DNA from 2 places in the Rahnella selenatireducens genome. Region 1 is predicted to be linked to the other one. Evidence: riboswitches for the same ligand, from Rfam matches in the RefSeq annotation. Region 1 holds a riboswitch; the other holds the start of a gene.

The links. Region 1 has a riboswitch for thiamine pyrophosphate ahead of thiC (phosphomethylpyrimidine synthase ThiC). Riboswitches for the same ligand answer to the same signal wherever they lie in the genome.
Region 2: another riboswitch for thiamine pyrophosphate. It lies ahead of thiM (hydroxyethylthiazole kinase); the one in region 1 lies ahead of thiC (phosphomethylpyrimidine synthase ThiC).

Annotation. Positions count from the first base shown of each region.
Region 1 is NZ_JBKEZJ010000032.1:1,596-14,320, forward strand. It holds gene ACLBVC_RS24390 (thiazole synthase) at 1-631, opposite strand, end outside; gene thiS (sulfur carrier protein ThiS) at 635-835, opposite strand; gene ACLBVC_RS24400 (HesA/MoeB/ThiF family protein) at 816-1,580, opposite strand; gene thiE (thiamine phosphate synthase) at 1,573-2,226, opposite strand; gene thiC (phosphomethylpyrimidine synthase ThiC) at 2,223-4,193, opposite strand; TPP riboswitch at 4,339-4,465, opposite strand; gene rsd (sigma D regulator) at 4,546-5,055, opposite strand; gene nudC (NAD(+) diphosphatase) at 5,154-5,939, shown strand; gene hemE (uroporphyrinogen decarboxylase) at 6,011-7,075, shown strand; gene nfi (deoxyribonuclease V) at 7,085-7,765, shown strand; gene ACLBVC_RS24435 (YjaG family protein) at 7,836-8,426, shown strand; gene hupA (nucleoid-associated protein HU-alpha) at 8,617-8,889, shown strand; gene ACLBVC_RS24445 (DUF1481 domain-containing protein) at 8,953-9,594, shown strand; gene purD (phosphoribosylamine--glycine ligase) at 9,679-10,968, opposite strand; gene purH (bifunctional phosphoribosylaminoimidazolecarboxamide formyltransferase/IMP cyclohydrolase) at 11,015-12,604, opposite strand.
Region 2 is NZ_JBKEZJ010000013.1:133,104-151,681, reverse strand. It holds gene ACLBVC_RS19780 (hypothetical protein) at 1-847, shown strand, start outside; gene thiD (bifunctional hydroxymethylpyrimidine kinase/phosphomethylpyrimidine kinase) at 854-1,654, opposite strand; gene thiM (hydroxyethylthiazole kinase) at 1,651-2,460, opposite strand; TPP riboswitch at 2,495-2,596, opposite strand; gene ACLBVC_RS19765 (RidA family protein) at 2,650-2,796, opposite strand; gene ACLBVC_RS19760 (hypothetical protein) at 2,819-2,974, opposite strand; gene ACLBVC_RS19755 (PAS domain-containing protein) at 3,245-3,565, opposite strand; gene ACLBVC_RS19750 (GNAT family N-acetyltransferase) at 3,751-4,185, shown strand; gene ACLBVC_RS19745 (DUF3313 domain-containing protein) at 4,325-4,987, shown strand; gene ACLBVC_RS19740 (LysR family transcriptional regulator) at 5,062-5,955, opposite strand; partial or broken gene ACLBVC_RS19735 (NAD(P)H-dependent oxidoreductase) at 6,041-6,817, shown strand; gene guaA (glutamine-hydrolyzing GMP synthase) at 6,910-8,487, opposite strand; gene guaB (IMP dehydrogenase) at 8,594-10,060, opposite strand; gene xseA (exodeoxyribonuclease VII large subunit) at 10,230-11,603, shown strand; gene ACLBVC_RS19715 (glycoside hydrolase family 31 protein) at 11,648-14,011, opposite strand; gene ACLBVC_RS19710 (MFS transporter) at 14,008-15,321, opposite strand; gene ACLBVC_RS19705 (LacI family DNA-binding transcriptional regulator) at 15,537-16,619, shown strand; gene ACLBVC_RS19700 (M4 family metallopeptidase) at 16,756-17,790, shown strand; gene ACLBVC_RS19695 (protealysin inhibitor emfourin) at 17,791-18,138, shown strand; gene ACLBVC_RS19690 (zinc ribbon domain-containing protein) at 18,123-18,353, opposite strand; gene ACLBVC_RS19685 (AEC family transporter) at 18,366-18,578, opposite strand, start outside.

The sequences.
Region 1 (12,725 bases):
GCGCAACGGCAATTGCCGTATTCACCAGCACAGCGTCGGCACCCATTTCCAGCGCCTCAGCGGCCTGACTGGGTGCGCCGATCCCGGCATCCACGACAACGGGCACCCGCGCTTGTTCGATAATAATTTGCAGAAACTCGCGGGTTTGCAGCCCCTGATTTGAGCCAATCGGTGCACCGAGCGGCATTACTGCCGCGCATCCTGCTTCTTCGAGACGTTTGCACAGCACCGGATCTGCGCTGCAATAAGGCAAAACGACAAATCCTTGCTTCACCAATATCTCTGCGGCTTTCAGGGTTTCGATGGCATCGGGCAGCAGGTATTTCATGTCCGGATGGATTTCCAGTTTTACCCAGTGCGTGCCCAAAGCTTCGCGTGCCAGTTGGGCGGCAAACACCGCTTCTTCTGCCGTTTTTGCCCCTGACGTATTGGGCAACAGGCGCACGCCAAGTTGCTGCAAAGGTGAAAGGATATCATCGCCGCCGCGCCGAAGATCGACGCGTTTCATCGCCATCGTCACCAGCTGAGAACCGGATGCCGCCAGCGATTGCTGCATCACAGATGCGTTAGCGAATTTTCCTGTCCCGGTGAGAAGGTGTGAGGTAAACGTAGTATCAGCAATTTTTAACATGTTTCATCCTCCGGCAATGGCCTGAAAGAGCAATACCTGATCGCCATCGTCCAGCAAGTGGACAGTCCAGTTATCACGTGGAATTATGACCTGATTGACCGCAAGCGCACTGCCCGACGGGTTCAGGTCCAGCAGGTTGAGCAGGGTAAACAGCGTCAGCGGCTCGGCGAAATGGTGAGGTTCATCATTGACATGAATGTTCACGATGGCCTCCGCAAACCGAACAGGCAGATGAACGGGTGAGTTGCAGGGAACGCCAGTTTTGTGTTTTTCCGTCGAACAGCCGCAGCTTTCCGCTAAGAGAACTCGGCAAACCCGCCAGTATTTTCAGTGTTTCCAGCGCCTGCAGCGTGCCGATGGTGCCGACGACCGGCCCGAGAACGCCGGATGTCCGGCAGTTGCGTTGTACGGTTTCCTGATCCGGATATAAACAGGCATAGCAGCCATGAAGATAGGGCGCTTCGATGACCAGAAGCTGGCCGCTGAATCCGACCGCGCTACCGCTGATCAAGGTTTTGCCCATATCCACGCAGGCTTTGTTTACCGCGTGGCGGGTTTCCATATTGTCGCTGCAATCTAAAATGATATCGGCATTGCCAACGGCTAGAAGCAGCGTATCTCCTGCGAGCCGTTCCGTAATAGTAACGGCTTCACAAAGTGGATTCAGGCGCAGCAGCTCGCGTTTCGCCAGGCTGGCTTTCGGCTGATCAAGATCGGTGGTGCGGTAAAGGATTTGCCGCTGAAGATTGGTAATGTGCAATGTGTCGTCATCAGCCAGAAACAACGTCCCGACGCCCGCCGCTGCCAGATAAAGCGCCGCCGGTGAACCCAGCCCGCCGAGCCCCACAATCAGCACTTTGGCCACCAGTAATTTTTCCTGCGCCTGCGGACCAAATTCTTCCAGCATCAGTTGACGGCTGTAGCGCATAAAGGCGGCGTCGTTAAGCATCTTCCGGAACCTTGCTGGCGCATAAGGCCAGCAATTCTGCGGTGACTGCGCGCCAGTCCGCGGCCTGCGTTATGGCGCTGACGACGGCAATACTGCCGACGCCGCAGTCCAGAACCGACGGCGCGCGGCCAATACTGATCCCGCCGATGGCGACTGTCGGGAAGCTGCCGTTCAGCTGCGTAATGTGTCGGGCTAATTCCGACAAACCCTGCGGTGCTGACGGCATATCTTTGGTCTGCGTCGGGAAAATATGGCCGAGTGCGATGTAAGACGGATTGACCGCCACGGCGCGCGCCAGTTCCTCATCGTCATGCGTCGATATGCCCAGACGTAAACCGGCATCAAGAATGGCCTGCAAATCGGCGGTATCCAGGTCTTCCTGGCCCAGATGCACGCCGTACGCCTGATGTTTTACTGCCAGACGCCAGTAATCGTTGATGAACAGCCGTGCGTCAAATTTTCGCCCCAGTGCAATAGCGTGGATAATGGCGGGTTCGACTTCTTCATCGGGTAAGTCCTTCACCCGCAGTTGCAGCGTTTTAACGCCCGCATCCAGCAGACGGGCAATCCATTCGACAGAATCAACCACCGGATATAACCCCAGATGGAAAGGAACGGACGGGAATGTTTTAACGGGCTGATTCATTTACTGATCTCCGGAGTGGAATGGCTGGCAGGGTGATAAAGCTCGCTGCCGCGCGAACGGAATTCCGCAGACATTTGCGCCATGCCGGATTCCACGAGTTCGATGGGCTGGGCTTTGGCTTCCAGCGCAGCGGCGTAATCGCGAACTTCCTGAGTAATTTTCATCGAGCAGAATTTCGGCCCGCACATTGAGCAGAAGTGTGCGACTTTTCCGGATTCCTGCGGGAGTGTTTCGTCGTGATAAGCGCGGGCTGTGGCTGGATCGAGCGCGAGGTTAAACTGATCCTCCCAGCGGAATTCGAACCGCGCTTTAGACATGGCGTTATCACGGATTTGTGCGCCGGGATGGCCTTTTGCTAAATCTGCGGCGTGCGCCGCAATTTTGTAGGTAATCAAACCCTGCTTAACGTCTTCTTTGTTCGGCAGGCCAAGATGCTCTTTTGGCGTGACATAGCACAGCATCGCGCAGCCGAACCAGCCAATCATTGCAGCACCAATGCCGGACGTGAAGTGGTCATAACCGGGCGCAATGTCGGTTGTCAGCGGCCCGAGCGTATAGAACGGCGCTTCGTGGCAATGTTCGAGTTCTTCCGTCATATTGCGGCGGATCATCTGCATCGGCACATGCCCCGGCCCTTCGATCATCACCTGCACGTCATATTCCCAGGCGATTTTCGTCAGTTCGCCCAGCGTGTGCAATTCTGCAAACTGCGCTTCGTCATTGGCGTCCTGAATCGAGCCGGGACGCAGGCCGTCACCGAGAGAAAGCGCGACATCGTAGGCGGCGCAGATTTCGCAAATCTCACGAAAATGCTCGTAGAGGAAACTCTCGCGATGATGCGACAGGCACCATTTCGCCATGATCGAGCCACCGCGTGAGACAATACCGGTCAGGCGTTTGGCGGTCATCGGCACGTAACGCAACAACACGCCTGCATGAATGGTGAAGTAATCCACGCCTTGTTCCGCCTGCTCCAGCAGGGTGTCGCGGAACATTTCCCAGTTCAGGTCCTCGGCAATGCCGTTCACTTTCTCCAGAGCCTGATAAATCGGAACTGTGCCAATCGGAACCGGGCTGTTACGCAGGATCCATTCGCGGGTTTCGTGGATATAGCGGCCGGTGGAGAGATCCATAACGGTATCCGCGCCCCACCGCGTTGACCATACCAGCTTTTCAACTTCTTCTTCGATAGAGGACGTCACCGCTGAGTTACCGATATTGGCGTTCACCTTCACCAGAAAATTGCGGCCAATGATCATCGGTTCGGATTCCGGATGATTGATGTTGGCGGGGATAATCGCGCGACCGGCGGCCACTTCCTGACGAACAAATTCGGCTGTGATATTCGCGGGCAGGTGCGCCCCGAAGCTTTCACCGGGATGTTGCTGGCGCAGGACTTCTCCGCGGATCCGCTCACGCCCCATGTTTTCGCGAATAGCGATGAATTCCATCTCAGGGGTAATCATGCCCCGGCGCGCATAATGCAGTTGTGTGACATTTTTACCTGCAATGGCTTTTCGCGGGCGCGGAAGATGTTCGAAGCGTAAATGATCCAGCCCTTCGTCGGCCAGGCGCTGCTGAGTAAAACCGGAGCTGACTTGCGGAAGTTCTTCGGTATCAGCGCGTCCGGTTATCCAGCGGGCACGCAATTTTTCAAGACCGGTATGCACGTCGATGGTCGCAGACGGATCGCCATACGGTCCGGCGGTGTCATAAACCGGAATCGCTTCGTTTTCTTCAAACTGCGGGTTGTCTTTTCCGCCGCCAACCAGCGTCGGGCTGAGCTGGATTTCACGCATAGGGACACGGATACCGATACCGGCATCGTTGCCCTGAAGATAGATACGTCGGGAATTGGGGAAGGCTTCGCCCTGCAGGCTATCGATAAATGACTGTGCCTGTGCGCGTTGTTCACGGCGTTTAGCGGGCTTTTTTTCGGATGTAACGGGTTTCTGGGTACTCGACATAGCAAATTCCTTGTGTTGTTTTCACGGCAAAAAGCGTGACAGAACGTAATGGAAAATTGCTTGTCTGGAGGTTTACGGCAGGAGTAAAAATGGGCGGTTGAACGCTGGCGGCCGTTTGCAGGCTGATGCCAAATCGCGCTAAACGCATAACATTACTCTTGTTCCCTTCGCGGGTACTAACCCGATCAGGTTCCGCGGATCCCGAATTAACGGTCTCAGCCTGGCATTATCTCCGCGAGGAAATTTTGCACGAGGCACTCCGACAAGAAGCCTCAATATAGGAGGCCGTTTTAAAAACTACAACCCTGAGCAGGGTTTTTATTGTGGCAACGTGTTGTGCAGGAGTAACACGTTACGCGGGTCTGGCAAGATGCTCTTCGTTTGCAGAAGGCAATTCTTTGCGACTTTCCGGATCAAAGGCCAGAATGATCAGTTGATCTTCAAGCTGAAAACGCGCATCCAATGCTTCACCCACATCGGATAATGCATAATGAAATGCGAAAGCATTGTCATCATCAATATCATTTTCGGTGTAACTGTCATGGAAAGCCATGATAGCTTCAGTATTGAGCTCAAGTGCAGGGTATATTTTCGCAGCCTGTAATTTTATCTCTGCACCTTCCACTTCATCGATGACCCGTTGATAAAGGTGGAAATGACCGGCAGAAAGGTAATCCACCAGGTTATGGCAAAAGTTGTCCAACGCTTTTTCATTCAGCGGTGTATGTTTTTCTTTATTGGGTTTCAGGCCGACCAGTGTGCAGTAAGACACCAGCAGTTCTTTACGCGCGTGCAGCCATTGATCCACTAACTCATTACTGCCACCAACGCGTTGGGTCAGTCTTTCCAGACGATTTAGCATGGTTGACTCCGTGAGCGAGAAAAAAGTAACCAAAAGTTACTAATATGTAAATATCCACCCCAGATTGTCAGTCTCGTCGAGGTTATGCAACAACAATTATGGAATTACAGATCACAGAAGAACATACCGGCTGGTGGGTCATCAGCTTTGAGGGCAAGCTGTGGCTACCCGAAGGTGAACTGCCGAATGGCAGCGCTGCGCAATTTTCTCTCACGGGCAAAATCGGGCGTCAGATTGGTGAATGGCAGGGCGAGCCGGTGTGGATGGTGCGTCAGGCGATGCACAATCACATGGTGTCCGCGCGGCAGATGCTCGATCAGGATCGCGGGCTATTCCAGCTGGTCGGGCGCGGTGTGCAGCTGTCGGAATTTTACCGTTCGCACAAATTTTGCGGCTACTGTGGGCACGAGATGCACGTCAGTAAAACAGAATGGGCCGCGCTGTGCGGGCATTGCCGTGAACGCTATTACCCACAAATTGCGCCCTGCATCATTGTCGCAATCCGCCGCGGTGATGAGATTTTGCTGGCGCAGCATGTCCGTCACCGTAATGGCATCCACACGGTACTGGCCGGTTTCGTTGAAGTCGGGGAAACCCTTGAAGAAACCGTGGCACGCGAAGTTATGGAAGAGAGCAATATTCGCGTGAAGAACGTCCGGTACGTCAGTTCTCAGCCCTGGCCGTTCCCGAATTCGCTGATGATGGCGTTTATGGCCGACTATGACAGCGGTGACATCGTGCATGATCCGAAAGAGCTGCTCAACGCAGGCTGGTATCGTTTTGATCAGCTGCCACAGTTGCCGCCGCCGGGGACCATCGCCCGCAGGCTGATTGAAGATACAGTTGCGCTGTGCCGCGCAGAAAGCGATGAAGACGACGTGTAGCAGGAGTGTTGCATGTTAGAATGCCGCCAGATTATTTTCGGGCGAACCGAATATTGAAGGAAAAAGACAGAATGAATGAGTTGAAAAATGACCGCTACCTGCGCGCCCTGTTACGCCAGCCTGTGGATATCACACCGGTCTGGATGATGCGTCAGGCAGGCCGTTATTTGCCAGAGTACAAAGAAACCCGCGCTGTAGCCGGTGATTTTATGTCGCTTTGCAAGAATGCGGAGCTGGCCTGTGAAGTGACCCTCCAGCCACTGCGTCGCTACCCGCTGGATGCCGCGATTCTGTTCTCTGACATCCTGACCATTCCTGATGCCATGGGGCTGGGATTGTATTTCGAAGCCGGTGAAGGCCCTCGTTTTTCTTCCCCGCTAACTTGCCGTGCTGATGTGGAAAAACTCCCCGTTCCCGATCCGGAAATGGAACTGGGATACGTCATGAACGCGGTTCGTACTATCCGTAAAAACCTCAAAGGTGAAGTACCGCTTATCGGTTTTTCCGGCAGCCCGTGGACACTGGCGACATATATGGTGGAAGGTGGCAGCAGCAAGGCCTTCACAAAAATCAAAAAGATGATGTATGCCGATCCGCAGACTTTGCACCTTTTGCTCGATAAAGTGGCTGACAGCGTCATTCTCTACCTCAATGCTCAAATAAAAGCGGGCGCGCAGTCTGTCATGATTTTTGACACCTGGGGCGGCGTGCTTACACCTCGCGATTACCGCGAGTTTTCCCTGAACTACATGCATAAAATTGTCGATGGCCTGATCCGTGAAAACGAAGGTCGCCGCGTGCCGGTGACGTTGTTCACCAAAGGCGGCGGACAATGGCTGGAAGCGATGGCGGCAACCGGTTGTGACGCACTGGGCCTCGACTGGACAACAGATATTGCCGAAGCCCGTCGTCGCGTGGGCGACAAAGTGGCGATTCAGGGCAACATGGATCCTTCCATGCTCTATGCTTCTCCGGTACGTATTGAACAGGAAGTGGAAACCATTCTGGCAGGTTTTGGTAAAGGCAACGGTCATGTGTTTAACCTGGGCCACGGTATTCACCTGGATGTTCCACCAGAAAATGCGGGGGCGTTTGTGGAAGCAGTACATAGCCTGTCCCGGCAATATCACGAGTAAATCCGGCGTATGATTGATACCCGCGCATTACGTGAACAACAACGGATCCTTGCAGATCAAATTGAACTGCAGGATCTCCCTGATTTCAGTACACCAGCGCTGATCGCGGGTGTGGATGTCGGTTTCGAACAGGGTGGTGAAGTGACGCGCGCCGCGGTTGCGGTTCTGCGTTATCCGTCGCTTGAGCTGGTGGAATACCAGATAGCCCGGATTCCAACCGTCATGCCTTATATTCCTGGCTTCCTTTCTTTCCGGGAGTTACCGGCGCTGTTGCAGGCCTGGAAGCAAATCAGTGCGCGACCCGATCTGGTGCTGGTTGACGGGCAGGGTATTGCGCATCCGCGCCGTCTGGGCGTCGCCAGCCATTTTGGACTGATGATCGACGTGCCAACGATTGGCGTAGCCAAGAGCCGCTTGTGTGGCAAATTTCTGCCACTCGGGGAAGAGCAACACAGCAAGCAGGCGCTGTATGAAGGCGATGAGCAGATTGGCTGGGTCTGGCGCAGCAAACTGCGCTGTAATCCGCTGTTTATCTCGCCGGGCAATCGCATCAGCATGGAATCGTCACTTTACTGGGTTGAACGCTGCATGCGGCAATATCGTTTGCCAGAGCCAACCCGCTGGGCGGATGCTGTGGCATCAAACCGGGCAGCGTTTCAACGCTGGCAACGGTTGAGTGATGATCTTTAGGAATCAAGGAATAGGGATATTGATTTATTTCAGGTAAACTCCCGCGCAGAAAAGTTAACGAGATCAACTCATGTTACGTAATCCAATTCATTTACGTCTGGAAAAGCTGGAAAGCTGGCAACACGTGACGTTTATGGCGAGCTTGTGTGAACGTATGTACCCGAACTATCAGGCTTTTTGCCTGGAAACCGGGTTCGGCGAGGCACAGCTTTACCGCCGTATCCTGGATTTAATCTGGGAAACGCTGGTGGTAAAAGACGCCAAGGTCAATTTTGACTCACAGCTCGAAAAACTGGAGGAAGCCGTGCCTTCTTCCGATGATTACGACATTTATGGTGTTTACCCGGCCATCGATGCGTGTATCGCATTAGGCGAACTGATTCATTCACGTCTGAGCGGCGAAACGTTGTCTCATGCGGTTGCCGTGAGTGAGACATCAATTCGTACTGTTGCGATGTTGGAAATGACTCAGGCCGGTAAAGAAATGACCGATGAAGAGCTGAAAATCATTCCTGCTGTTGAAGAAGAATGGGACATCCAATGGGAGATTTTTCGCCTGTTGGCTGACTGTGAAGAGCGTGACCTGGAATTAATAAAAGGGTTACGTTCTGACCTGCGTGAAGCCGCTGTCAGTAACATTGGCATAAATTTAGCGCAATAAGGCTAGAAAACGTGATTTAACGCCTGATTTGTCGTGCCTTAAGGCTTCACATCCGCACCCTGTCTGGTCTACATTTGGGGTGCGTAAAAAAAGTGGCTATCGGTGCGTGTATGCAGGAGGGTGCTGTCAATCGGCATATCCGTCGCACTCGATGCTTTGCAAACGATAAACACACTGTAAAGGATAACTTATGAACAAGACTCAACTGATTGATGTAATTGCTGACAAAGCTGATCTTTCCAAAGCACAAGCCAAAGTTGCTCTTGAATCTACTCTGTCTGCTATTACCGAGTCTCTGAAAGAAGGTGATGCTGTACAATTGGTTGGTTTCGGGACTTTCAAGGTAAATCATCGTAACGAGCGTACTGGTCGTAACCCACAGACTGGTAAAGAAATCAAAATCGCAGCTGCAAACGTACCTGCGTTCGTTTCTGGTAAAGCTCTGAAAGACGCTGTTAAGTAATTGCTTGCAGTGAAAAGAATAAGCGGAGGGGCCTGTAAGCCCCTTCAGTTTATCACCCCCAGACTGGTGGCAGGTTTACTGGTTCTCGGTCTGGTGGGTTGCAGTTCTAAAAACTCCTCTGAATTATTCTTTGCCAGCGGGTATGTTGCCGATCAGGGTATCAACCGGCTCTGGCGCGAAGACAACGCACAAAACCAACCTCAAACTATTCTCAACGTATACAGCCCCTATTTTGGCGGCGATACGGTCATTACCCGTTATGAATTCCAGCAGGGACAATTGCACCTGATTAAAGAAACGCATGCGACGCAAACTGATTTAGGTGTGATGCTGCGTTTTGACGATAGCGGGCATGTCAGCTTTATGCAGCGGCAGCTTCCTGAGCGCCGGGAAAAATTATCGTCAGATGATATCGAGCGCTATAAATATGAAGCGACAAAAATCCTCGATCTGAGTAATGCGCTGCGCGTGGGCAATGTCCGGCTGGTGCAGGCTAACTGGCGGCAGGGTCTGATCACGACTTGTGCAGGCGAACAGGTGACGCCAAAGCTGACCGTCCGTTCGCAGGTCTGGCTGGCTAAACGCGCCAGTCGCAGTAACGACAATCTCGGCCTTGCCTGGCTGACCGCACCGGAAGGCAACGAATTGCTACTGGTCGCAAATGAAGATTTCTGTAAGTGGGAACCTAAAGAGTCAGATCTCTGATCCCGCTTGCTAACATATATAAAGGAAAGGCACGCCGAAGCGTGCCTTTTTGATCGTCAGGTTCTGATCGTCAGATGAACGCGATTACTGATTGCGTTCGCGGTCAATGGCCCGATAGCCGATATCCTTGCGGCAGAAGCTGCCTTCCCAATGAATATCTTTCGCTAAATCATAAGCACGTTGCTGAGCGGCTTCGACAGTTTTACCCAGCGCCGTCACACAGAGTACGCGTCCGCCATTTGTCACCACGCGTTCATCTTGCAAACGGGTTCCGGCCTGGAAGACTTTGCCGTCCGGGACTTCTTCCAGCGGTAAACCGTGGATCACATCATCGGTTTTGTAATCGGCAGGATAACCGCCGGCGGCAATCACAACGCCCAATGAGGGACGCGGATCCCACTCAGACGTTTTCTCGCCCAGACGGCCTTCCGCACCGGCCAGACAAAGATCGACCAGATCCGAGCGCAGACGCAACATGATCGGCTGAGTTTCCGGATCTCCGAAGCGGCAGTTAAATTCGATCACTTTCGGCTGGCCGTCTGCGGAAATCATCAAACCCGCATACAGGAAACCGGTGTAAGTATTGTTCTCAGCCGCCATGCCGTGCACGGTTGGCCAGATAACCTGATCCATAACACGCTGATGAATTTCATCCGTCACAACCGGTGCCGGAGAATAAGCGCCCATACCGCCGGTGTTCGGGCCGCTGTCGCCATCGCCAACACGTTTGTGATCCTGGCTGGTTGCCATCGGCAGAACGTTCGTGCCGTCAACCATTACGATGAAGCTCGCCTCTTCGCCATCCAGGAATTCTTCGATAACGATACGGTGGCCAGCGTCGCCAAACGCATTTCCTGCCAGCATATCGTGGACTGCATCTTCTGCTTCTTTCAATGTCATCGCCACGATGACACCTTTGCCCGCAGCCAGTCCGTCAGCTTTAATGACGATCGGCGCGCCTTTGCTGCGCAGATAAGCCAGTGCCGGTTCGATTTCGGTGAAGTTCTGGTAATCCGCGCTTGGGATATTGTGGCGAGCGAGGAAATCCTTGGTGAAAGCTTTTGAGCCTTCCAGCTGCGCCGCTTCCTGCGTCGGGCCAAAAATTTTCAGACCCGCAGCGCGGAATGCGTCGACCACACCAATCACCAGCGGGGCTTCCGGGCCGACAATCGTCAGGCCAATATCATTGCTTTTGGCGAACGCCAACAGACCAGCGATATCCGTTGCGGCGATATCGACATTCTCCAGCAGAGGTTCCAGTGCGGTACCGGCGTTTCCGGGGGCGACAAAAACTTTGTCCGCCAGAGGAGATTGCGATGCCTTCCATGCCAGTGCATGTTCACGCCCGCCGTTACCGATAATTAAAATATTCATTCGAGGACTCCGGGTGAGCGGGCGCATCGCACCCGCTAAAAGAAAATTAATGACGGAAATGGCGCATGTCGGTGAACAGCATTGCGATACCGTGTTCGTTTGCGGCCGCGATAACTTCGTCATCACGGATTGAACCGCCAGGCTGAATCACACAGGTAATACCTACCGCCGCAGCGGCATCAATGCCATCGCGGAACGGGAAAAAGGCATCGGATGCCATCACGGAACCAGCGACTTCCAGACCTTCATCAGCGGCTTTAATCCCCGCGATTTTTGCAGAATAAACGCGGCTCATCTGGCCTGCGCCAATACCGATAGTCATTTTGTCGCGTGCATAAACGATAGCGTTCGATTTAACGAACTTGGCGACTTTCCAGCAGAACAGTGCATCCGTCAGTTCCTGCTCCGTTGGCTGGCGCTGAGAAACAACGCGCAGGTCACCGCCATCAACCATGCCCAAATCACGATCCTGAACCAACAGGCCGCCATTGACACGTTTGAAGTCCAGCGCTTTCTGGCGCCCTTGCCATTGGCCGCAAGTCAGAACGCGGACGTTTTGTTTTGCCGCAGTCAGGGCCAGCGCTTCAGGGCTGACTGACGGGGCGATGATCACTTCCACAAACTGGCGGCTGATAATTGCTTTCGCGGTTTCAGCATCAAGCTCGCGGTTGAAGGCAATAATGCCGCCGAAGGCAGAAGTCGGGTCCGTCTGATAAGCACGTTCGTAAGCAGCCAAAATGTTGTCGCCGATGGCAACGCCGCAAGGGTTCGCGTGTTTAACGATGACGCAAGCTGGCTCTGCAAATTCCTTCACACATTCCAGTGCCGCATCGGTATCTGCAATATTGTTATAGGAAAGGGCTTTGCCTTGAAGTTGGGTCGAAGTAGCAACGGAAGCTTCGCTGACGCTTTCTTCTATATAGAAAGCGGCGTTCTGATGGCTGTTCTCGCCATAACGCATATCTTGTTTCTTTATATAGCTAAGATTCAGGGTACGCGGGAACTGACCAGACGCGGATTCGGTATCGCCGTGATAAGCCGGAACCATGGTGCCGAAATAGTTGGCAATCATGCTGTCATAAGACGCGGTATGCTCGAAAGCTTTAATCCCCAGATTAAACCGGGTTGCCAGCGTCAGTGAGCTGCTGTTGGCATCCATCTCTTCAATAATAGAAGCGTAGTCACTGCTCTTCACCACGATCGCCACGTCTTTGTGGTTCTTTGCCGCTGAGCGGACCATCGTTGGGCCGCCGATATCAATGTTTTCTACTGCATCTTCCAGTGAGCAATCCGGGCGGGCGACGGTTTGCGCGAACGGATAAAGGTTTACGACCACCATGTCGATTGGCGCGATCGCATGCTGCGCCATAATGTCATCATCTTTCCCGCGTCGGCCGAGGATCCCACCGTGAACTTTCGGGTGCAGGGTTTTGACGCGTCCATCCATCATTTCCGGGAAACCCGTGTAGTCAGAAACTTCTGTGACTGGCAGACCGGCTTTTGCCAACAGGCTGGCGGTGCCGCCAGTGGAAAGTAATTCAACGCCACGCGAAGAGAGTGCCTGGGCGAATTCTACGATACCGGCTTTATCAGAAACACTGAGCAGGGCGCGGCGGATTGGACGAGATTGTTGCATGGTGGTTTATATCCTTGGCTTTGGAGTCGCAATAAAGAGCGTTATCGGAATTCAATGAGCGTTTTCTTCTCTCTATATAGAGCAATTTGCAGAAAAACGCGCATTGAGCTCAGATAACTCC
Region 2 (18,578 bases), on a different contig from region 1:
GCCTGCTACAGCCCCCCTGAAAAAAAGCTATTACAGCGCAGATCAGTCGCTGTCCCTGTCTCAGCTCGATGTCGAGAAAATCAGCCAGGTCGTGCGCGATCTGGACGTGGCTGAAAGCGAAAAAGAGCATTACGTCACAGGCTGGATGGGCCAGAACAGTGTGGTACTGGTGAGGAATTATCAGGACAAACGCGGGACGTCTAACGGAATTGTCATGTCACGCGGCAATCGTTACAAACTGACCATTCAGGCCATTACCTTCCGCATTCCCAAATTTCTGTTGTGGATTACGTTCCGCCGCAAGCCCCGTACCATGACCGTAATTGCTTACAACAAGCTGGGTGAACAGGCCACCGGTCTGCAACAGTTTATGCATATTCAGGAACCTGAGCTGAAAGAGCAGCTGGAAAGCGACTGGCGTGAGCTGAATGATTATCTCGGCATGGCCTGCTGGCAGATGGAGAATAATCAGCCGCTGTGGCGCAAGCTGCGTGAAGAAATCACGCCACAGTCGCTGCTGATGCTGGCGGGATCCACGTGGTTCAGCGGCAAGAAGCTGCAAAAAGACGGTGAATGCGAAGGATTGTGGCTGCACGAGCATTTTATCGGGCGTCGTACCGGTGAGCACGCGGCGCTTTTGCTTTCGTGGAAGGATGAGGAAAATCAGGATATTGCCAGTTACCTTTTTGAACAGGTTTCATCGAATAAAATCCGTGTGATGTTTCGTCCGCGCAAAGAAGATAAGTTCTACCCGCTGAACCCGTTTGACGCCGTGCATCTGCAACAGGCGCTGACGATGTATTACCAGGCAGAAGAGGCGCTGAGCGAAACTCAGCGCCGCGCCTGATAAGTTTTACCACCAGCGGTGAAAATGATGCACCGGCCCGATGCCGTGGCCGACTTCCAGTGAGTCGGCCTGCATCAGCGCCTGTTGCAGATAGTCTTTGGCTCCCCGCACGGTATCTGCCCAATTATTGTGACGCGGACGCAATGCCGCCAGCGCTGCCGACAACGTACAGCCGGTGCCGTGCGTATGTCGGGTATTCACCCGCGGCGCGGTAAAACGCTCACGTGAATCTGCCAAAAACAGCCAGTCCGGGCTTTCTTCATCACTCAGATGACCGCCTTTGATCAGCACAGCTTCACATCCCATCGCCAGTAACGCTTCGCCCTGTTCACGCATTTCTGACTCATTCACCGCTACCGGGCATTCCAGTAACGCAGCGGCTTCCGGCAGATTGGGGGTAATAATTGAAACCTGCGGAATAAGCAGACGGCGCACGGCATCAACGGCCTCCGGTAACAGCAGCGGATCGCCACTTTTTGCCAGCATAACGGTATCAAGCACCACAAAAGGCGGCTGATAATACTTAAGCCTTTCGGCGACCGCTTCAACAATCTGGCTGTTCGCCAGCATGCCGATTTTAGTGCTGTCAATCCGCACGTCGCTGAGTACGGAATCCAGCTGTGCGGCCACGAAATCCGGCTCAATGTTGTAAACAGACTGCACGCCACGGGTGTTTTGCGCCACCAGCGCAGTGATTACGCTCGTGCCATACGCGCCAAGCGCCGAGAAGGTTTTCAGATCTGCCTGGATCCCCGCACCGCCGCTCGGGTCAGTACCTGCTATGGTCAGGGCATTGATTCTTTTCATCCGATGTTTTCCCCGTTCAGCCACTCTTCGCGCATTAAATACAGGTTATCAAGAAACTCCGGCGTAAAGCTGCCCGGCCCTTTCACCACGGCGCAGGCGCGCTCACCGGCACACGACATTACTCGACATGCCGCAGCAACGTTATCCAGACGTTTGCCGGGCAATGCGGCAAATGCCGTAACAACCGCAGATAAGGAGCAGCCGGTGCCGACGATGCGGGTCATCAGCGGATGTCCGCCGGGAACCGACCAGCTGCGTTCACCGTCGGTGACGTAATCGGTTTCACCGGTGACAGCCACCACAGAGCCGGTTTCCCGCGCCAGCTTTTGTGCGGCGGGCAATGCAGAAAAGGAATCATCGCCGCTGTCTACGCCACGTCCGGATGCACTCAGTCCGGTGAGCGCACGGATTTCGGAGGCGTTTCCGCGAATAGCCGCGGGCGTGAGTTTGATGAGTTCGAGGCAAAACTCAGTGCGCCAGTTCAGGCCTCCAACAGCAACCGGGTCCAGCACCCAGGGTTTTCCGGCCTGATTCGCTGCCTGAATCGCCGCCAGCATCGCATCGGCATGAGGACGGGTCAGCGTGCCGACGTTAATCAGCAAGGCATCAGCTACTGCACTGAACTGCGCGGCTTCGGCTGGGTCAATCACCATCGCCGGTGAAGCGCCGAGTGCTAGCAGAACATTGGCCGTAAAGGACTGCACCACATCGTTGGTCAGACAGTGAACCAGCGGCGCGGAGGCACGAAGTTGTTGTAAAGAAGCGGCGGCTGTTGCACCAGAAAAAACGGAAGGTCGGGTGTTCATAGTTCTCCCCACCGGCGCTAAAGAAGGCGGTATCGGGAGAGATACCTGACTTCCCTACGCTGGCATAATCCAGATCAGGTAATACGGGTAAAATCTCAGCCGTTCTTTTGCAAGAGCGGCACCCCGAGTCAAGGAAGCATTATTGGTGGCGAGCCTGAGAAGGTCAATCAGGATTTTTCGTACAGCGCGTTATTTCGCCGCCGACGCAATAAGGTTAATTTCCAGTAAAACATCGACCAGAAGTTCCACGCAAACTGTTGTGCGTGCAGGATATGGCGCGTTGAAATGTTTTACATACGCCTCGTTAAAAGCTTTGAAATCTTTCTTATCGGTCAGGTAAACATTGACGGAAACAGCATCATCGATTCGTCAGGTTATATTCTTTAAGCGACCCGGCTATTTTCGAAAACACCAGATGAGTCTGCGCTTCAATTCCGGCGCGCGTTTTGCCTTCCGCTGTAATCGGCACTTCGCCGGAAACAAAATAAAGATCGCCGCTTTTGACGATAAACATCCCGCGATCCTGCATAACCCTTACGGCTTCCAGTTTTTTTATTCATCGGTTTACCCGCACACCCCGACTGAGACGGGGAAGAATCAATGATTTCTTCCATCATGGACTCGAGACCGGTTTGGGTATTTTGTGGCATATTCTCTGAAGAATACTGTCTGAACAGGCGCCCGAGCACCGCATGTGCAATTTCAGCTTCGCTGAGATCAACGTTGATACACAGGCTGGCAAATGCGATGCCCGCCTCGTCGCGATAAACCGTCGTGGCACTTTTCAGTTTTGTCCCTTCGCGGTCACTGTCGTGTAATCCGCAATAACCAGCGGTTCGGAGGATGGAAAAGCCGGATTCCGGGCGTTGAGAAGACCGGCGAACCCTAAATCACCGTCCGGGCCGCTGAACATGGAATCCTCCACCACGCGGCCGGAAACGTGACCATTGGTGATTTTCAGCACGGAAGATGACGGATTCGTCGGGTCATAAACCACGATTTCAGTATTGTTGCCGAGGGCCGCAGCGAGGGTATCCACGGAGGCGAAGAGCGTTTTCAGAACGAGTGCTCCTTCGGCTGCGGCTTCTGGTGGAATTTTGGGCATGAGTGATGTAATCCGGCATTGCATTTGAATCGAACACAATATCAACCGAATGTTGAAATATCATTTTGCTGTTGATTTATTTACCCCCGCACAACAAACCAAATTGAACTCCCGTAAACTCGCTGGCAGTATGGCTCAGTGAAGTGAACGTACTCTGCCCTCATATTTTCAAAGGATTTCACTCTTTGCCACCAGCACTCAACATCCGCCCATACGAAGAAGCCGATCGTCCTTTTTTGCGTACGCTGTATCTGGCATCGCGCAAACATACCTGGACGTGGATGGAAGACGTTTTTCAGCTCGAAGATTTTGACCGCGCCGTGATTGGCGAAACAATACTGGTCGCCGAACGTGACGGGCATCTGCTCGGATTCGCCTCAATTTTTACGCAGGAAAACTTCCTGCACAATCTGTTCATTGACCCGCAATATCAGGGCACCGGCGCAGGCAGCGCGTTGTTGCACGCCAGTGAAAAAACGTTCACCCGAACGGGGTCACTGAAATGCTTAGTTAAGAGTAAAAACTCTGTCGAATTTTATTTATCAAAGGGCTGGAAAATTATTTCGACCGGCGACAGTCCGAAGGGCGAATATTATTTATTTCATTCACCTGGCAAATGATTAATAGATAAATTATTAGCAAGCAAGTGTAATTTTCTTCATTCCTGATGAACATCAATTTTTCTTTGTAGTTAAAAGGTTAAATTCCACAGCAGTGCTATACATACTTTGTCTTCCGTAAACATTTTCGAGGGTAAGAATGAAAAAAACAAAACTGATGCAGGCAGCACTGATTACGGGTGCTCTGTTTTTGGCGGGTTGTACTAACCATGTCACACAAAAGGAAAAATTCTCAGGCTTCCTCGGTGACTATTCCAATCTGACTGAAGTAAAAACCGTATCAGGTAATCCTGTACTGCGCTGGATTGATCCTTCATTCAAAAAAGCCAATTATTCTTACCTGAAATACGAGCCTATTACGTTCTATCCGGAACCTAAGCCAACGCCACAAATCAGCAAAGAAACGTTGCAGGGTGTACTGGATTACGCAAACAGCCGTTTGAAACCCGCGATGGCGGATCGTTTGCAGCTGACTGACCATGCCGGCCCGCGCACCCTGATTTTCCGTGGTGCGATCACCGGCGTGAATACTTCGGCGGAAGGTTTGCAGTTCTATGAAGTGATTCCGGTTGCACTGGTCATCGCAAGTGCTGAAACCGCCAGCGGACACCGTACACGCGATACGGAAGTGTATTTCGAAGGTGAGCTGATCGACGCCAGCACCGGCAAACCTGTCTTCAAAGTTGTACGTAAAGGCTTCGGCAAACAGGTTTCCAATGACACCCAGAAAGTCACCGCTAACGATCTGAAAGTCGTGATCGATGGTCTGGCAAACGACACTAAACTGTTCCAGTCAAACTAAGTCAGACGCGTTAGTCAGCATTTTTGAAAGGCAGCCAAAGGGCTGCCTTTTTTATTTTGTTTATGCCGCTTTCTTCACACCGCACTGCTCATGAATTCCCGTAACCAGATATGCGCCGGGTCGCGGTGCGAGCGTTCGTGCCAGTACATGTGCATCTCAAAACCGGGAACTTTCACGGGCGGCTCGGTAAGGTGCAACGCGGGGTTTCCACGCACCAGACGCTCGGGAAGCATGGCGACTAAATCGGTGGTCAGCAGAACCTGAATGACAAACAGGAAATGCGGCACGGAAAGCACCACGCGCCGTGATAACCCGGCTTCTGCCAGCGCGCTGTCGGTGATGCCCTGAAATCCACCACCATCAGGCGAAACGATCACATGCTCAAGCGAGCAAAACACCGGCATAGTGACCGGCTTCGCCAGCTGCGGATGTCCTCTCCTGCCGACCAGCACATAACGTTCGGAAAACAATAACGTGCTGTGTAAATCCTTCAGCACCGCTTCCCCCGTATGAAACGCCAAATCCAGTTCTCCGCGCTCCATTTTCCGCATAATCCGCACCGGTGATGTTTCAAAAATCGCCAGTTTTGTTCCGGGCGCAACAGCGCGGAATGCCTGGAGCACAGGCAATACAATGGTGGATTCGCCATAATCCGCCGCGCCCAGATTCCAGGTATTCTCTGCCTTCGTCGGATCGAAAACGTCACCGGCAGAAACCGCAGACGCCAGAGCAGCCAGCGCCTGTTGCAGAGGTTGACGTAACTCATCAGCCCGCGCTGTCGGACGCATGCCGCGCGGGCCTGGCAGCAGTAGCGGATCGTCAAAAAACTCACGCAATTTAGCCAGCTGAACGCTGATTGAAGGCTGGGATAAGTTCAGCCGCTGCGCCGCCCGCGTGACATTGTGCTCCGCGAGCAGGACATCCAGCGTGAGCAATAAATTGAGATCCAGACGGCCGAAATTATTCATAACTATACCTGGTATATTTTAAATTCATTTTAACTATACCTGACGGCGGCCTACTCTGCTTTCATCACTTAACGGAGAGTCCGCCATGAATATTTTAATCGTCTACGCCCATCCGGAACCGAAATCCCTGAACGGTTCGTTGAAAAATTTCGCCGTAAAACACCTGGAGGCCGCCGATCACAGCGTACAGGTTTCCGACCTCTACGCCATGCAATGGAAAGCTCCGCTGGACGCCGCTGACAATACATCGCCTTCGACGGACATGCCTTTCAATCCTTCTCAGGATTCACAGCGGGCGTTCAAAAACGGAACGCAAAGCCCGGACATCACCGCCGAGCAGGAAAAACTGCGTTGGGCCGATACCGTGATTTTCCAGTTTCCACTGTGGTGGTTTTCCATGCCTGCCATCATGAAAGGCTGGGTGGAACGGGTTTACGCCTACGGGTTTGCATACGGCGTGGGCGAACATTCGGATTCGCACTGGGGCGACCGTTACGGTGAAGGGAATATGTCAGGAAAACGCGCCATGCTGATGGTAACGACCGGAGGCTGAGAACCGCATTACAGCCCGCGCGGTATCAACGGATCCCTAGACGATTTGCTGTTCCCCATCCATCACGGGATCCTGCATTATCCGGGATTTACCGTGCTCCCGCCGCTGGTGTTCTACCGCACTGGCCGTACGGATGAACCACGATTTCATCAGCTTTGCGATGAACTGGCGACCCGGCTGGATACATTGGAAACCATAACACCCATCGCCTTCCGTCAGCAAAATGGCGGCGACTATGACATTCCTTCACTGACGCTTAAAGCTGAAATCACGCCAGAGAAAACCGGGTTTGCGGCGCATCTGAAATAGAATTCTGAGAGTTTCAGACATAAAAAAACGCCAGCAGAGCTTGCGATCCTGCTGGCGTTTTTGTAGCGCTAAATTCTAGATTTCTCTAAAATTTATTCCCACTCAATCGTCGCCGGTGGTTTACCGGAGATGTCATAAACAACGCGGGAAATGCCGTTAACTTCGTTGATGATGCGGTTGGAGCAGCGGCCGAGGAAATCGTACGGCAGATGCGCCCAGTGCGCGGTCATGAAGTCGATGGTTTCTACTGCGCGCAGTGAAACTACCCAGTCGTATTTACGGCCATCGCCCATCACGCCAACGGAACGGACTGGCAGGAAGACGGTGAACGCCTGGCTGACTTTGTTGTACAGGTCGGCTTTGTGCAGTTCTTCGATGAAGATAGCATCGGCGCGACGCAACAGGTCACAGTACTCTTTCTTCACTTCGCCCAGTACGCGAACACCTAAGCCCGGCCCCGGAAACGGGTGACGGTAAAGCATGTCGTACGGCAGGCCGAGTTCCAGACCGATTTTGCGCACTTCGTCTTTGAACAGCTCTTTCAGCGGCTCAACCAGACCCAGTTTCATCTCTTTCGGCAGACCACCCACGTTATGGTGCGATTTGATTACGTGTGCTTTACCGGTTGCAGAAGCAGCGGATTCAATCACGTCAGGGTAGATAGTGCCCTGCGCCAGCCATTTCACTTCATCCTGCTTACAGGCTTCTTCGTCGAAGACTTCAACGAACACGCGGCCGATAATTTTACGTTTTGCTTCCGGCTCATCAACACCGGCCAGCGCTGACAGGAAACGGTCTTCCGCAGCAACGTGAACGATGTTCAGACCGAAACGGTCGCCGAACATTTCCAGAACCTGATCCGCTTCGTTAAGACGCAGCAGGCCGTTATCCACGAACACGCAGGTCAGACGGTCGCCGATGGCGCGGTGCAGAAGCATGGCAGTCACGGAAGAGTCAACACCGCCGGACAGGCCGAGTATCACATGATCGTCGCCAATCTGAACGCGCAGGCGCTCAACGGCGTCTTCGATGATTTTCGCTGGTGTCCACAGAGCTTCACACTCGCAGATGTCCATGATGAAACGTTCGAGCAGACGCAGGCCCTGACGGGTGTGCGTGACTTCCGGGTGGAACTGCACACCGTAGAAGCGTTTTTCTTCGTTGGCCATAATGGCAAACGGGCACGTCTCGGTGCTGGCAACGGTCACGAAATCAGAAGGGATTGCAGTGACTTTATCGCCGTGGCTCATCCAGACGTCGAGCAGCGGTTTATTGTTTTCGCTCAGGGCATCCTGAATGTCGCGGATCAGCGCGCTTTCAGTCTGAACTTCAACCTGCGCATAACCAAATTCGCGCTCGTTTGAGCCTTCAACATGGCCGCCTAACTGCATCGCCATGGTTTGCATCCCGTAGCAGACGCCCAGAACCGGTACACCGGCCTCGAAGACGTAATCAGGGGCGCGTGGGCTGTCATGCTCGGTGGTACTTTCCGGGCCGCCGGACAGGATGATCCCGTTCGGATTGAATTCGCGGATTTGGGCTTCGGTTACGTCCCAGGCCCAGAGTTCGCAATAGACACCGAGTTCACGCACGCGGCGTGCAACAAGTTGGGTGTACTGGGAGCCGAAATCGAGGATCAGGATACGGTGCTTGTGAATATTTTCGCTCATGAGGGGGCGTTTTCCAGAAAGCAATAAAAGCGTTAAAACAACAGGTTAAATTTTTCTTAGTGCAATAAAAGCAGACAGCGAGCTAATTGCTCGCTGTCTTAAGGGATTAAGAACCCATGCGGTAGTTAGGTGACTCTTTGGTAATCGTCACGTCGTGCACGTGGCTTTCCTGAATTCCCGCACCGCTGATACGAACAAATTCAGCCTTGGTGCGCAGGTCGTCGATGGTAGCACAACCGGTCAGCCCCATACAGGAGCGCAGACCGCCCATTTGCTGGTGGATGATTTCTTTCAGACGGCCTTTATAGGCAACGCGACCTTCGATACCTTCCGGCACCAGTTTGTCAGCCGCGTTATCGGTCTGGAAGTAACGGTCAGAGGAGCCTTTGGACATCGCGCCCAGCGAACCCATACCGCGATAAGATTTGTATGAACGGCCCTGATACAGCTCGATTTCACCCGGAGATTCTTCCGTCCCAGCCAGCATACCGCCGACCATCACGCAGCTTGCGCCGGCAGCGATGGCTTTTGCGATGTCACCGGAGAAACGGATACCGCCGTCAGCGATCACCGGAATACCGGTGCCTTCCAGCGCTTCAACTGCGTCAGAAACCGCAGTAATTTGCGGAACACCGACGCCGGTGACGATACGGGTGGTACAGATTGAACCCGGGCCGATACCGACTTTAACCGCGCTCACGCCCGCTTTAGCTAATGCCAGAGCACCTGCGCCAGTCGCAACGTTACCGCCGATGATTTGCAGATCCGGGTATTTTGCGCGGGTGGCGCGAATACGTTCCAGAACGCCTTCAGAGTGACCGTGTGAGGAGTCGATCAGCAGAACGTCAACGCCCGCCGCAACCAGAGCATCAATACGCTCTTCGTTGCCCGCGCCTGCGCCAACCGCAGCACCGACACGCAGGCTGCCCTGCTCATCTTTACATGCGTTTGGTTTACGTTCGGCTTTCTGGAAGTCTTTGACGGTGATCATACCGAGCAGATGGAATTGCGCGTCAACCACCAGCGCTTTCTCTACGCGTTTTTCGTGCATTTTTTGCAGGACGACTTCGCGGGCTTCGCCTTCTTTCACGGTAACCAGACGTTCTTTCGGCGTCATTACCGCGGTCACAGGCTGTTCCAGATCGGTCACGAAGCGCACGTCACGACCGGTAATAATACCGACCAGTTCGTTTTCTTCGGTCACAACCGGGTAACCGGCAAAACCGTTAATTTCAGTGAGTTCTTTAACCTGGCGTAAAGTGGTCGCCGGAGTCACCGTTTTAGGGTCAGCAACAACGCCGCTTTCATGCTTCTTCACGCGACGGACTTCTTCCGCCTGACGCTCAATAGACATGTTCTTGTGAATGAAGCCAAGGCCGCCTTCCTGCGCCAGAGCAATCGCCAGATTCGCTTCAGTCACCGTATCCATTGCTGCGGACAGCATAGGGATATTCAGACGGATTTTAGCGGTCAGTTGAGTACCGAGGTCGGCAGTATTGGGCAAAACTGTGGAGTGGGCTGGAACAAGGAGAACGTCGTCGAACGTTAGTGCTTCTTTTGCGATACGTAGCATGGGCAATATCTCACCAAGGTGGATGCGGAAAAGATAAAATATTGCAGCTGGAGTATACAGGTGAGTGTGCATCCCGACCAGCACTATTTGAAAAAACTTCTTGATTACCTTTTTAGGGTATGTAGTATCAGTCGATTAAGTCTCTGTTTTTGAATTTGATCTGGATCACATGCCACTACCTTCTTCGCCTCCTATTTTTACCGTAAGCCGCCTTAATCAGACGGTCCGACAGTTGCTGGAAAACGAAATGGGTCAGGTCTGGCTCTCCGGTGAGATCTCAAACTTCTCCCAGCCTTCTTCCGGCCACTGGTATTTCACCCTCAAAGATGACCGCGCGCAGGTCAAATGCGCGATGTTCCGCAATACCAATCGTCGCACCACGTTTCGCCCGCAAAACGGTCAGCAGGTTTTGATCCGTGCGACTATTACGCTATATGAACCGCGCGGCGATTATCAGTTGATTGCCGAGAGTATGCAGGAAGCCGGTGACGGTTTATTGCAGCAGAAATTCGATCTACTGAAACAGCAGCTGGCCACAGAAGGGTTGTTCGACGCGCAGTTCAAACAGCCGCTGCCCTCGCCTGCGAAATGCGTCGGAGTCATTACTTCTGCCAGCGGTGCCGCGCTGCACGATGTGCTGAACGTGCTCAAGCGCCGCGATCCTTCCCTGCCCGTCATTATCTATCCGACCTCCGTTCAGGGTGTGGATGCACCCGGGCAAATTGTCCGCGCTATTGCGCTTGCCAACACCCGTGCGGAAGTTGATGTGCTGATTGTCGGGCGCGGTGGCGGTTCACTGGAAGATTTGTGGAGTTTTAACGATGAGCGCGTGGCACGGGCGATTTTCGCCAGCCGCATTCCCATTGTCAGCGCGGTCGGCCATGAAACTGACGTGACCATTGCCGATTTCGTCGCAGATTTACGCGCCCCGACGCCGTCGGCCGCCGCAGAGTTGATCAGCCGCAATCAGCTGGAGTTGCTACGCCAGATTCAGTCACAGCAGCAGCGCCTTGAAATGGCGATGGATTATTATCTCGCACAGCTGGCACAGCGTTTTTCGCGCCTGAATCATCGCCTGCAACAACAGCATCCGCATTTACGTCTGGCGCGCCAGCAAACGGCGTTGTTCAAACTGCGTCGCCGTCTGGATGAAGCGATGCAAAACCAGCTGCGTCAGATGCTGCGCCGTACCGACAGGTTGCAACAGCGTCTGAATCAGCAACAACCCCAGCCCCGCATTCACCGCGCCCAGCAACGGGTTCAGCAGCTGCAATATCGGCTGCAACAGGCGATGTCATCACAGCTGGCAGAAAGCCGTCAGCGGTTTGGTACGGCCTGCACGCAGCTTGAAGCAGTCAGCCCGCTGGCGACACTGGCGAGGGGTTACAGCGTGACGACCACACCAAAAGGCACTTTGCTGAAGAAAACGACCCAGACAGCACCCGGCGAGATGCTAAAAACACGGCTTGCCGATGGCTGGATTGAAAGTGAAGTAAAATCGGTAGTGGCGGAAAAGAAAACGCGGAAACGGGCTGCTAAATAAGCGTCGAATTGACCTCCCCTTCGCAGGAGAGGCATTCGGAAAAATTACAGATTATAGCTGTTGGTCTTCACTCCATTCACCCAAAGCTCACGCGCTTCGCCTTTCGGCAGAACTATGTTCAGAGTTTTCCACGCCGGTTTGAAATCGCCGCGCTGAGTCAGCGTGATATCAATACGTTGCGCGTTACTGGTAATTTCCCAGTTCACCCACAGCGCATGGTTTTGCTCCCAACGGTGGCTTTCGCCATCATCCTCAAACAGTAAACCGCTCGATTTCGCCTGGCCCGCTGCTGGATAAACATGCAGTTCACGCAGCAGATCGCGACTGGCGTCAACGTGCGCCAGACGGGAAGATTGCGGCAGCGCAGCACCGGCGCGTACCAGCAGCGGCAGGCGATCCAGCGGCGCATCGCGCGTGATTGTCTGACCACCGGCAAACCATTCGCCGGTATAGAAATCACACCAACCGATACCGTTATCCGGCAAATAAACACTGCGTTCGCGCTGGCCTTCTTCGACAACGCTGGCGACCAGCAGGTCGCGCCCCATCAGGAAATCATCGGTTTCAGCGAACGTATTTTTATCATGCTCATGATCGAGGAACGTCGGACGCAGCATCGGTTCATCTTCGGCATGTGCCTGCCACAGCAGCGTGTAGAAATACGGCAACAGACGGTAACGCAGACGGATTGCATCACGGATCAGCGGCGTCACCTGCGGATACATCCACGGCTCATTCACGGTGTTATCGTCATTCCATGAGTGAATGGTGAAACGCGGATGCATCACGCCGTTTTGTACCCAGCGGACAAATAATTCAGCATCCGGTTTATCGCCAGAGAAACCGCCGACGTCATGCCCGACGTTGTACAAACCGGACAAACTCATCCCGATACCCATGCGCGTGTTGTAACGCAGCGTCTGCCAGTTTGTGCGGTTGTCGCCGCTCCATGTCTGCACATAACGCTGCATGCCCGCACAGCCGGAACGCGAAATCAGGTACGGACGGGTTTCCGGCGCAAAGTTTTGCTGCGCTTCAAACGACGCGCGCATCATCAGCAACGGCATAACCGGGCGGATGTGTTTGATGGCGATCGATTTGCCGAAACCGTGGCAACGCGCGTCGCTGTCCCAGACTTCGTATTCGTTGTTGTCGTTCCAGGTCGAGCCGATGCCTTTTTCCAGCAACTGCTGCGTCACACCTTTTTGCCACCAGCGCACGGCGGACGGATGCGTGAAATCGAGATGCGAACCCTCGTCATCCCAGAAAACTGAGCGCTCAGGCACGTTGCTTTCGCTGTCGCGAATGAACAGGCCCTGCTCCGCCACCTGCGCGTACTGCGGATGATCCTGCAACAAGCAAGGTTTGATGTTAGCGGCCAGACGAATACCGGCGTCGAGAAACGCTTTCGACATCACTTCCGGTTCAGGCACTTTGTCGTAGTTCCAGTTGAACACGTAACGCTTGTTGCCAATTGATGTGTAACCCGATGATAGCTGGAAGGAATCGCAGGGAATTTCATGCTGCTGGCACAGCGTGATGAATTTCATCAGCTGTTGCTGGGCATCCGGCGCGTCGGTGTAATACATCGTCGAACCGCTGTAACCGAGGCTCCATTTCGGGCCAAAGGTAGTTTTACCCGTCAGCTTCACCAGTTTTTTGGTGACTTTCAGCGACGTCGGGCCGATAAACAGGTAGTAATCCAGATCGCCCGCTTCAGCGCTGAAACGTCGGTATGGCAGATGGTAGTTATCCAGTTCATTGCCCAGATCCAGCCAGACATTGCTGAGATTGTCGTAGAACAGGCCAAAACTGACGTCATTCCGGCGGGTCATCGTAAACGGAATATGTTTGTACAACGGGTCGGTGCTGGCCGCGTTATAACCCATCGCATCGAGATTGCGCATTTCGAAACGGCGACCGCTGCGGTTGAGATCACCGGCCTTTTCACCCAGTCCGTAAACGCTGTCCTGCTTTTCGCGCAGCTGATAATGTGCTGAGGCATCGCCTTTGACCGCCAGCATATACGCGCCGGTTTTACGGTCACTGACCAGCGGCAGCCATTCACCCGCCGCATTTTTATGTTCCCACTCCAGCCACAGCGGCTGATGAACCGTGACGCGCAGCGCCTCAGTCGTTAAAGTCAGCGAGTCTTCATCTTGCGACAGCTGGAAGCCCGGCTGCGAAAAACCTTCGTTGCTCAGGCGGTCACGCCCTTCCCATGGCACATCGTTTTGTGGCGCGATGCTCCAGGTCCTGTCCAGCGCCAGTTCGCCGTTGCGCTGAATAAAGACGCGAATCAGCCCTTCTTCAAGCACCCGCAGACAAAACAGATGCTTACCTTCGACACGCAGATCCACACCTGCGTTGTTTTGCCCGGCAAGCTCCCAGTGTTTTAACGTTTTCATACACTCTCCCTTTTTGCCGGATTGCGGCGTTCTGCGATCAGGGCAATCAGGAATACGGCCCCAACCAAATCAAAGAATCCCATTGCGATAAACAACGGGTTAAAACCAATCGAATCGGCGACTGCACCGATCAGCAGTGAGAACAGGAAGCTGGCGATCCACGCGGAAGAACCGCGCATTCCGTTGACGGTCGCGACCTGACTTTTATCAAATGTTTCAACAACAACCGCGCTGAGCATGCAGGAAATGACCTGATGGCCGAATCCGCCGATGGAAATCAGTGCAATGGCGGCATACGGGCTTTGGGTCACGGCAACCAGCGCCAGTGACAGCATCATGAATGCGCCGGTGACGGAGCTGGCCACGATGGAATTAATGCGGGTGCAGCCGAAAATTTTACGGTAGAGCGTGGTGAGATAACCGCTGGCAATACTGCCCAGATCGGCGGCCAGGAACGGAAGCCAGGCAAACATTACGATGTGTTTTAAATCCATGCCGCGTTCGTTGGCGAGATACAGCGGAACCCAGAAACTGAAAACGGCCCACGCCGGTTCAGCCAGGAATGCCGGGATGGCGATGCCGTAGAATTTCTTGTTCTTGCATACAATTTTCAGGGATTTAATGAAAGGAAGACGTTCCTGCTGGGGTTCATTGTCCTGACGGATTAGCGCCAGTTCTTCCTTGCTTAAATTCGGATGCGTTTCCGGTGAATGGTAAAATTTCCACCACAGCAGAACCCACAGCATTGACAGCACGCCGCAAAACAGGAACGCGCCACGCCAGCCAAATGATATATGCGCCACCAGAATGATCGGCGGTGCCAGCATCGCGCCGATGGAGAAACCGACGCCCGCCCAGCCCGCTGCAACCGGACGCTCTTTACGCGGGAACCAGTCGGAAATCGCTTTCGCATTGGCCGGTGTGGCCGCCGCTTCGGCACTCCCCATGAAGAAACGTAAAACAGCCAGCTGGATCCAGCTGCCCGCGCCCGCATGCAACATACAGACCACGGCCCAAATTGACGCACAAATCAGAAAGCCAAGTTTCAGCCCGATGACGTCAATCAGCCATCCGCATAACGGTTGGAATATCGTATAAGCGGCCTGAAACGCCGCCACGATGTAGGAATATTGTTCGGTCGTCATGTTCAGGCTGGTTTTAAGTTCAGCAGCCAGTAAACCCAGAGAATTTCGGGTGACGTAGTTAACCGTCACGCCGAGGAGGAACAGCGCCAGCATCCACCAGCGTAATGCTTTTATTTTGCGACGCCCTGTCACAGCCGCCGTTTCGGTGTTGATTTGAATTGTCATGCCTGTTCTCCCACCCGTCAGCCGTTGCCGCAGATGATGTGTTATTTGAGGTACTTCCGCAGAGTAGGCAGACGGATTTGTGAGCGAAACGTGATTTTTTGCAAAAGCTTTCACGCTATAACTTCGGGTCGAAACGGGAGCTGGCAAAAGCTTATAGAGCAGGCATCTTCGTGGGTGAAAAATTTTGCAGGAGCGATTTTGAAGGAGATCACAGTTTGAAAGGAAAGTTAAATATCCAGCAAATATCTGACCAGACGGGGCTGTCCATTAGCACGGTTTCACGGGTTCTGGCCGGAAAAAATAACACCAGCAGCAAAGCCCGTGATCGGGTTCTTGAATGTGCGAAATCACAGGGCGTTTTTAACGAATTGTCCACCGGCCGGCTGATGTTGAACAATCTCATCATTTTCGCCCCGGCCCGCGCCTTTGATGTGCGCAGCGATATTTTTTACTACAAAGTGATCCAGGGCATTCTCGCGTCCACCGCCTGCCATGAAGTGCGTGTACGGTATTGTGCGATGGAAGAAGAAAATGCCGACGCCGCGCTGTTCATCGCCAAAATGACCGATCCGCTGACCGAAGCCGTTTTGCTGGTTGGGATCGACGATCCGCATATTCATCAGCTGGCAGCTGAAATGGCAAAACCCTGCGTGCTGGTCAATTGCCATGACCGCCATATGCGTCACGACAGCGTCAGCCCCGATCATCAGACGATGGGCGATTTCGCCTGCGACTATCTGTTCGCGCAGGGTCATACCCATATCGTGACGGTGCAATGTCTGCGCCGTCATACCATGGAACTGCGCCTGACAGGCATTAAACAGGCGTTTGCCCGCCATCATCAGACGTTCAGCGACAGCCTGCATTTGCTGAATACATCGGGATTTGGCGCGCAGGAGAGTGAGCTGGCGATGCTCGAATACCTCGATTCCCTGTCACCGGAACAACCGTTGCCGACGGCCATTTTGGCCGGTGGCGACTTTATGGCCTCGGGCGTTGTCGCCGCGCTGGCGAAAAGAGGGTTATCGGTGCCGGGTGATATCAGCGTCATCAGCACCGACGGCTTTAATCTGGCGGAAATTCACGACGTCCCACTGACCGCCGTTCACGTTCCGCGTGACGAGCTGGGCGCGGAAGCCATCGCCCTGCTGCAACGCAGAATGTTGCGTCCTGATGCACCTCACACCACCCAGCTTTTGCAGGGAAAACTGGTGGTACGCAATTCTGTGCGCAAAGCCACCGGGCGCGCCGTGACTCCGCGCCCGCACCTTTTGTATGATCCTTTGCCGGACAGATAAATCTCATCTTTCACGGACATCACGCAACGCAGTCCTATACTGACAGGAGACGGCTAATCATTAGCCTCCTTTCAGTTTCCGGCAGTCAGAACACCTTTATTTCACCCACGGGTGACACTTGATAAGGAGATTCACGATGAATCACAGTTCAGCGAAGCGTTACTACAGCGTTATCCCGCCCTATATTCTCAACCGTATTATCGAGCACGGCAGCGAACCTCAGCGCAATTGCGCCAGACAAACGCTGGTGCATGTTAATACACTGATGGCGCAGCCTTACACCAAACCGCAAAAAGTCACCACGGCCAAAGCCGGTCAGGTCGAGCGTGATATTTATGACGCGAAAAACTCCACGAAACTTCCCGGCGAATCAGTCCGCAAAGAGGGCCAGGCCAGCAACAAAGATGTCGCCGTGGATGAAGCTTACGATTATCTCGGTGTTACCTATGATTTCTTCTGGCAAGCCTATCAGCGTAATTCCCTGGACAATAAAGGGCTGGCGTTGCTGGGCACCGTTCACTACGACAAAGGCTATCAGAACGCTTTCTGGAACGGACAGCAGATGGTATTTGGTGATGGCGACGGTGAGATTTTCAACCGGTTCACGATTGCGATTGACGTGGTGGGCCACGAACTTTCCCACGGTGTGACAGAAAGCGAAGCGGGCCTGGATTATAACGGGCAATCCGGTGCGCTGAACGAGTCACTTTCTGACGTTTTCGGCTCCCTGGTGAAACAGTTCCACCTGAAGCAAACGGCAGATAAAGCCGACTGGATTATCGGCGAAGGCCTGCTGGCAAAAGGCATTCACGGCACCGGTCTGCGTTCAATGTCGCATCCTGGAACGGCCTACGATGACCCGCTGCTTGGTAAAGATCCACAACCGGCCGACATGAAAGGGTATGTGAACACCCGCGACGATAACGGCGGTGTTCACATCAATTCAGGGATCCCTAACCGCGCATTTTATCTGGCAGCCACTACACTGGGAGGCAGTGCCTGGGAGCGCGCGGGGTATGTCTGGTACGACACGGTGTGCGATAAATCCCTGCCGAAAAATGCTGACTTTGTGACTTTCGCTCAGCTCACGGTGCAACATGCCGGTAAACGGTTCGACGATACCGTTGCACAGGCGGTTCGTGAGGCCTGGGAGCAGGTCGGAGTGATGTAAATGAAACCCTTAGATTCGCTGGAAAGCAATGCGGTGATCGAGATTTATCGCGAAGGCGGCATAGCCTTTATCCCCAAACTCAGCGGGCCAAGGCGGGTTGACCTTTCCGGAATGAGCGACGATAAACGGCAGGAAATCTGCCAGCTCATCAACAAAACGCTGCCCTATGCGCAGGAAAAAGAAAACGTAGGCCGCGGGGATCAGCGTTATTTCCGGCTGGAGATTTACTACGCTTCGGCGGAAACCACCGCCAGTCTGGTGGTGATCATTCCTGAAACTCAGGCACCGGAAGAACTGGTCGATTTATGGAAACAGGCACCGCCTGATGAAAGTCACTCTTGCGAATAAGGTGTATAGGTAAACTGCACCCGTTTTTTGGAAATCATCCCATGCCCGTTTTGGCATAAATAATCAACCGCGCCGCAGGCTTTCAGTTCCTGCAACGGCTGATGGCAATCCGGGCAAAACGCTGTTTGAATGTAACTCACCTTACAGGGTTCACAGTGAAAGTGACCACTCACCCAGTTCATGGGCTGATGGCAAACCGGACAAAATGCATCCATCAAATATCTCCTTTAAATAACGCCCAGCGTGCGTAATAAATACAGCCCCAGAGCGGTAGTGAAAAATGATCCTAACGTGGTCACCGCGATAATATTCGCCGCCAGCGTGGCGTTGCCGCCCATCGCGCGCGTCATGACATAGCTACCGGCTGCCGTCGGCGTGCAGGAAAAGAGAAAAATCACACCCAGCGCGGCACCACGAAAACCAAATAGCCAAGCGCCGAA